Actinacidiphila yeochonensis CN732: one gene and its partner. The protein of the gene in region 1 interacts with the protein of each later gene in a pairwise test. Links are inferred from orthologs where the notes say so. Each region holds a gene or a part of one and is shown in the gene's direction. Other genes may lie near its edges.

Region 1 (4,281 bases):
GTGGGTCTGGCGCGGCTTCCCGCCGCGGGTGTGGGTGTCGTCGGCCGCCCGCCGGGGCGGTGGCGGCTGTTCGCACTGTTCCCGTGCCCCTTCGGGAGCGGCGCGAACAGCCCCGAAAGGGTGTGGGGCCTCCCGGGGAAACCGCCGGGGACCTCGGGCGACCCGTGGACCCCCGGCGCCCCCGGCGACCCCCGTGGCCCCGGGGCCGCCCGGGGGAGAGGTCAGGCCATTTCCGTGGGGATGACGGCCTCGCCACGGGAGAGCTGGGTCGCCGAGAGGGGGAGGCCGCCGCGCGCGGCGATGTGCCGGGCACGGGCCGCGTCGAGGGGCTCGCGGCCGACGACCTCGCCCCGCCGCACCAGCGGCACCAGCAGCTGCCGGTCGCGCAGCTCCTCCGGCACCGGCCCGCTGCCGACGACCTCGGCCTCGGCGACCCCGTCCGCGTCCAGCCGGCGCGCGGCCCACTTGCGGCCGCCCACGCTCGTCTTGCCGCCCAGCGCCTTCTTCGCCACCGGCACCAGCTCGGCCTCCGGCGCGGACGAGCCGGACGAGCGCGCCACCAGCTTGTAGACCATCGAGCACGTCGGGTTGCCGCTGCCGGTCACCAGCGAGGTGCCCACCCCGTACGCGTCCACCGGCGCCGCGGCCAGCGAGGCGATGGCGTACTCGTCGAGGTCCGAGGTGACGACGATCTTCGTGTCCCGGGCGCCCAGGTCGTCCAGCTGCTGGCGCACCCGGTGGGCGAGCAGCAGCAGGTCGCCGGAGTCGATCCGCACCGCGCCCAGCTCCGGCCCGGCCACCTCCACCGCCGTGCGGACCGCGGCCGTCAGGTCGTAGGTGTCCACCAGCAGCGTCGTGCCGCGGCCCAGCGACTCCACCTGCGCGGTGAACGCGTCCCGCTCGGTGTCGTGCAGCAGGGTGAACGCGTGCGCGCTGGTGCCGATGGTGGGCAGACCGTAGCGGAAGCCGGCCGCGAGGTTGGAGGAGGAGGCGAAGCCGCCCACGTACGCGGCCCGGGCGGCGGCCACCGCGGCCAGCTCGTGGGTGCGCCGGGCGCCCATCTCCATCAGCGGCCGGCCGCCGGCCGCCACCGCCATCCGAGAGGCCGCCGCGGCGATCGCCGAGTCGTGGTTGAGGATCGACAGCACCACCGTCTCCAGCAGCACCGCCTCCGCGAAGCTGCCCTCCACCCGCAGCAGCGGCGAGCCGGGGAAGTACACCTCGCCCTCGGGGTAGCCCCAGATGTCGCCGGTGAAGCGGAAGCCCGCGAGCCACTTCAGCGTCGCCGCGTCCACCACCCGCTCGCGGTCGAGGAAGGCGAGCAGGCGGTCGTCGAACCGGAAGTTCTCCACCGCGTCCAGCACCCGGCCGGTCCCGGCCACCACTCCGTAGCGGCGTCCCTCGGGCAGGCGGCGGGTGAACGCCTCGAAGACCGACCGGCGGTGCGCGGCACCGCTGCGCAGTGCCGCCTGGAGCATGGTGAACTCGTAACGGTCGGTGAACAGGGCCGTGGACGGCACGTCCACCGGCAGTGCCAGGTCTGCTGCGCTCATGCCGCGATGCTACCCCCGTTTGCGTCAGTGTGACGAGATCCCTGCCGGGGTACGGCGTGTGGGTCCTCTCACACGCCCGTTTGTGCGACGCCCCCGGACAGCGGCAGCATGGGAGTGTGAGTGCCCACCCGTCTCCCACCCTCCTCCCGCGGCGGCCCGCCGCCGCCGGGGCAGCCCCATCAGCCCCGGTCCTGGGAGCCCCCGCGGCCCCCGAGATCGAGCGCACGGAGCCCAGCCGGGCGCCGTACGCGGTCCCCGAGCCCGACGTGCCATGGGTGACCCTCGTGCACAACGACCCCGTCAACCTGATGAGCTACGTGACGTACGTCTTCCAGACGTACTTCGGCTACTCGAAGGGCAAGGCCACCAAACTGATGAAGGACGTGCACTACAAGGGCCGGGCGGTGGTCTCCAGCGGCTCCCGCGAGGAGATGGAACGGGACGTGCAGGCGATGCACGGCTACGGCCTGTGGGCGACGCTGTCGCAGGACCGCTGATGGCGCGCCGACGTAACCGCGCCGGCGTCTTCGAGTCCGCCCCCGGCGGCGGCGCGGCGATCACCCTCGACGAGGTCGAGATCTCCATCCTGCGCAGCCTCGCGGTGCAGCTGCTGGAGCTGGTCGGCCCCGGCGACGCCGCGGGCGCCGACGACGACCCGCTCGCCCAGCTCTTCGCCGAGGGCCCCAGCAAGCCCCCGGACGACCCGGCGCTCGCCCGGCTCTTCCCCGACGCCTACGAGGACTCCGAGGACGCCTCGGAGTTCCGCCGGTTCACCGAGAACGACCTGCGCGCCCGCAAGCGCGAGGACGCCCTGTCGATGATCCGGGTGCTCGACTCCGGCGGCCCCCGCCTCACCCTCACCCCGGAGGACTCCCGGCACTGGCTCGGCGCCCTCAACGACCTGCGGCTGACCCTCGGCACCCGGCTGGAGGTCAGCGACGACGAGGGCAGCGAGCTCTTCCACCTGCCCGACAGCGACCCGCGCAAGCCGCTGGTCATGGCGTACCTGTGGCTGGGCGGCCTCCAGGAGACGCTGGTCGAGACGCTGATGGGCTGATGGGCTGATCGGCGGCTGATCGGCTCATGAGGTGTTCGGCTCACGAGCTGATCACCCCGTGAGCCGAACGGCCCCGTCTCTCCGCGAGCCCGGACCCGCCGCCCCTTTCCGGACCCGCCGGTCCGCGCCGGGCCCGCCGGTCCGGTACGGGCCCGCTGTGGGCCGTCCGGGGTTCGCCGCTCCCGGCCCGGCGCGCCGCCCGGACGGCGGTGGTACGGATCGGCCATGGCGGAGATAACGGACGGCACGGCGGACGGGACCGCGGACGGCGCAGAGGCCGGGACCACGGCCGGCCCGGCGGCCGGGGTGGAGAACGGCCGCGGAGCGGGCGGGGGCTACTCCCGGGGGCTGGGGGCCCGGCAGGTGCAGATGATCGCCATCGGCGGCGCCATCGGCACCGGCCTCTTCCTCGGCGCCGGCGGTGCCATCCACCAGGCCGGCCCCGGCCTGCTGGCGATGTACGCGCTGGCCGGCGCGGCCGTCTTCTGCATCATGCGGGCGCTGGGCGAGCTGCTGGCCTACCGGCCCGCCCCGGGCTCCTTCGCCGACTACGCCCGGGAGTTCCTGGGGCCGTTCGCCGGCTACGTCACCGGCTGGACGTACTGGCTGATGTGGGTGGTCACCGGCATGGCCGAGGTGACGGCGGCCGCCGCGTACCTCGCCTACTGGTGGCCGCAGGTGCCGCGGTGGGCGGCGGCGCTGGGCTTCCTGGTGCTGCTGCTGGCGGTGAACTTCCTCTCGGTCGGGGTCTTCGGCGAGGTCGAGTTCTGGCTCTCCACGGTCAAGGTCACCGCGATCGTCGGGATGATCCTGGTGGGCCTGGCCGTGCTGCTGCTGGGCGTCTCCTCGGCCGGGAGCACCGCCTCCGTCGGGCACCTGTGGCGCGAGGGCGGCTTCTTCCCGCACGGGGTGGGCCAGGCGCTGCTGACGCTCCAGATGGTCACCTTCGCGTACCTGGCGGTCGAGTTGGTCGGCGTCACCGCCGGCGAGGCCCGCGACCCGCGCCGCACCCTGCCCCGGGCCATCAACACCCTGCCGTGGCGGATCGGGCTGTTCTACGTCGGCTCCCTGGCCGTGATCCTGTGCGTGGTGCCGTGGACGGCGTTCCAGCCCGGCACCAGCCCGTTCGTGGCCGCGTTCGCCCGGATCGGCATCCCGCTGGGGGCCGGCGTGGTCAACCTCGTCGTGCTGTCGGCGGCGCTGTCCTCGTGCAACTCCGGGATGTACTCCACCGGCCGGATGCTGCGCGACCTCGGCGTGAACGGGCAGGGCCCGCGGGCGTTCACCAAGCTGTCGGCCCGCCGCACCCCGGCGCGCGGCACCCTCGCCTCGGTGGCCGCGATGGGTGTCGGGGTCTGGGTCAACTACGTCGATCCGGCGGGCGCGTTCACCTACATCACCGCCTTCGCCACGGTGGCCGCCGTCTGGACCTGGGGCGTCATCCTGGTCGCCCACATCCGCTACCGGGCCGCGGTGCGGGCCGGGCGGGCCGCGGCGGCGTGGTTCACCGCGCCCGGCGGCGCGGCCGCGTCGTGGGCGGCGCTGGCGTTCCTCGCGCTGGTCGTCGTGGTCGTCGCGATCGACGCCCAGGCCCGTGTCAGCCTCTACGGGGCGCCGCTGTGGGCGGCGCTGCTCGCGGTCGGCTACCGGGCGCTGCGGCGCCGCTCCCCG
Region 2 (2,700 bases), on another replicon or contig:
CCCCGTAGCCGCGCCTCAGCCGAAGTGCGGGCACGGCCGCGGCAAGGCGGCAAACCCGCCCCAGGACGAATCAGGGGCGCTGGGATGGGGAAGAACACGGGGGGATGGGATGTTTGCAGCCCTGAGTGAACACGTCTTCGCTCCCCGCACGGCCGGTGCCCGAGGCGGTACGGTGGGGCGAGAGGGATGCGGTTACGCGGTCCGAGGAGGGAGCCACCGATGATCCTGCTCCGTCGCCTGCTGGGTGACGTGCTGCGTCGGCAGCGCCAGCGCCAGGGCCGCACCCTGCGTGAGGTCTCCTCCTCCGCCCGGGTCTCGCTCGGATACCTGTCCGAGGTCGAGCGAGGGCAGAAGGAGGCGTCGTCCGAGCTGCTCTCGGCGATCTGCGACGCTCTGGACGTCCCGATGTCCGAGGTGATGCGCGAGGTCAGCGACGACCTCTCCCTCGCCGAGCTGGCACAGTCGGCGGCGGACGAGACCGCGGCCGCGCCGATGCGACCCCTGCTGGGGCCCGTCACCTCCGTCACCGCGGTGCCGTCCACCCCGGACGAGCGCATCACCATCAAGGCGCCCAAGAAGTCGGCCGAGGCCGTGGACGTGGTCGCCGCCTGAGTGCCCACGGGTCGTCCGGCACACCGCCGAGCGGTCGCGCGGAACGCGTCAGAGCCCTGCCGGGCGAACCCGGCGGGGCTTTCGCGTTGCCGGGGCCGGACGCCTTGCCTCGGGGCGGCGCACGGGCCGTCCGGGCCGGACGCGGGTGGAGGGAGCTGCGGGCGGGGGAGTGGAGCGCGGGCGGCCGGCCGTGAGGCCCCGGAGAGGGCGCCGCGGACCCGTGGGGATCCTGTGCCGGTCGCCGACCGGGTGCCTGTCTTTTGCCATGTGTAAGGCGGCGAGGCAGGGTAGGCGGAGGAAGTCAGCATGGGACAAAAAGGTCCGGTGGTGTCGACCCGCGAGGAGAACCGCGCATGTCCGTTGTGAAGAGCCCTCTTCCCCAGCAGGAGCGCAAGACCGTCGGTGACGCCCTCCAGGGCAGCCTGGTGGACCTCATCGACCTGTCGCTGCTGGCCAAGCAGGTGCACTGGAACGTCATCGGCCCCCGCTTCCGCTCCATCCATCTCCAGCTCGACGAGGTGGTGGACAGCGCCCGTGCCGCCTCCGACACCGTGGCCGAGCGCGCCTCCGCGATCGGGGTCACCCCTGACGGCCGTGCCGCCACCGTCGCCAAGACCAGCGGCATCGACCCCGTGACGGACGGCTGGGTCAAGGACGGCGACGTCGTCAGCGTCATGGTCAACGCGCTCGACGCCGTCATCGCACGGATGCGTGAACGCATCGCGGTGACCGACAAGCCGGACCCGGTGTCCCAGGACATCCTCATCGGCATCACCGCGGACCTGGAGAAGTTCCACTGGATGTTCCAGGCCGAGAACGTCTGAGGGGCCGTGCGCGCCTCTGGAACGCGAAGGTCCCGGTGCCGCGCCGCCTGCGGCATATCCGGCCGCGGGCGGCGCGGCACCGCGACCGGCCGCCGTCGGCGGTCGGCCGGCCCGGGCCCGGGGGACACCGGCGGACCGTCCACGACCGACACGGGCGTACGGGACGCGGGGACGTCCGGGCCCGGACGGTCCGGCGCTCCGCTCCGTCCGGCCGCCCGGCCGGTACTCGTCCTGGCGGGCGGGGCTCTGTGGGCGGCCCTGACGCTGCGCCACGGGCTGCACGCGGCGGCCCACCCCTGGCAGGGAGCGGTGGCGGCGGGCTGGAGCCTCGGGCTGATACCGGTACACGCGCGCCGGCCGTCCGGCCCGGCGGCAGGAGGCGGGCGGCGGCCTCAGGAGCCGGCGCCCGGTCCCTGAGGCGAGGGGCCCGGGCTTGAAGGCGCCGGACCTGGAGGTGTGCGGCTCGGGGATGCGGGGCTTGAAGAGGCCGGATCCGAAGAGGCTGGATCCGAAGGGCTTGGACCGGCCTGGCAGCGCGGGCACCAGTAGGCCACCCGGTTCTGGTCCGGCGGACCGTGGACACCGCGTCGGACCGGTGTGCCGCAGCGCAGGCACGGCTGATGCTCCCGCCCGTACACCCAGTGGGCGCGACCCCGGCGGGTGTCACCGGTGGTCACATGCCCCGGCCGGGTACGGTTCGCCAGCAGCAGCCGGTGCGCCAGCGCCACGAGCCTCCCGGGTGCGGGCACCCGTCCGAACGGAGTCCACGGTGTGACCCCGCGCAGGAAGCACAGCTCGGAGACGTAGACGTTGCCCACACCGGCCAGGGTGCGCTGGTCCAGCAGCGCCTCCCCGAGCGGGCGGTCAGGGCGCGCCGCCAGATTCCGCACCGCCTGGGCGGCGTCCCAGTCGGAGCCCAGGAGATCCGGCCCGAGGTGGCCCACAACGGTCTCCTCCTCAGCGGTGGGCAGCAGCTCCAGCACCGGCAGGCGGTAGCCGACCGCCGTTCGCTCCTGCCCTTCCAGCACCGCCCGGACCTCGTGGCCGGGCCCGCCGCGCCAACGCTCCCGAGGGCCGTAGAGGTGCCACGACCCCTCCATCCCCAGGTGGCAGTGGAGCGTCACGCCGCTCTCCACCCGAAGCAGCAGGTGCTTGCCGCGGGAGGCCACCTCCAGCAGCGTCCGCCCCGACAGATCCACCGTCGAGAGTCCCGGCACCCGCAGGTCCGTGCGCAGCAGCCGCCGCCCGCCGAGCGCCGCGTCCA

Evidence for each region. Proteins that work in one complex are often made in the same cells at the same time.
Region 2: the proteins of clpS (region 1) and BS72_RS25290 interact in binary tests that used the Escherichia coli proteins (3 or more experiments, as listed by UniProt). The link is inferred for Actinacidiphila yeochonensis CN732 from one-to-one orthologs.

What each region holds. Positions count from the first base shown.
Region 1 is NZ_JQNR01000003.1:1,159,173-1,163,453, reverse strand. What follows is about bases 551-3,397. They hold clpS (ATP-dependent Clp protease adapter ClpS), read left to right. Parts: upstream 551-1,744; coding sequence 1,745-2,050; downstream 2,051-3,397. Other genes in these bases: BS72_RS06425 (DUF2017 domain-containing protein), read left to right, coding at 2,050-2,610; BS72_RS06435 (nicotinate phosphoribosyltransferase), read right to left, coding at 551-1,553. Outside these bases: more of BS72_RS06435, read right to left, coding at 222-550. UniProt on the Escherichia coli protein: Involved in the modulation of the specificity of the ClpAP-mediated ATP-dependent protein degradation.
Region 2 is NZ_JQNR01000005.1:3,198,708-3,201,407, forward strand. It holds BS72_RS25290 (Dps family protein), read left to right. Parts: upstream 1-965; coding sequence 966-1,436; downstream 1,437-2,700. Other genes in the region: BS72_RS25280 (CinA family protein), read left to right, coding at 1-8; BS72_RS25285 (helix-turn-helix domain-containing protein), read left to right, coding at 220-612; BS72_RS25295 (Fpg/Nei family DNA glycosylase), read right to left, coding at 1,829-2,700.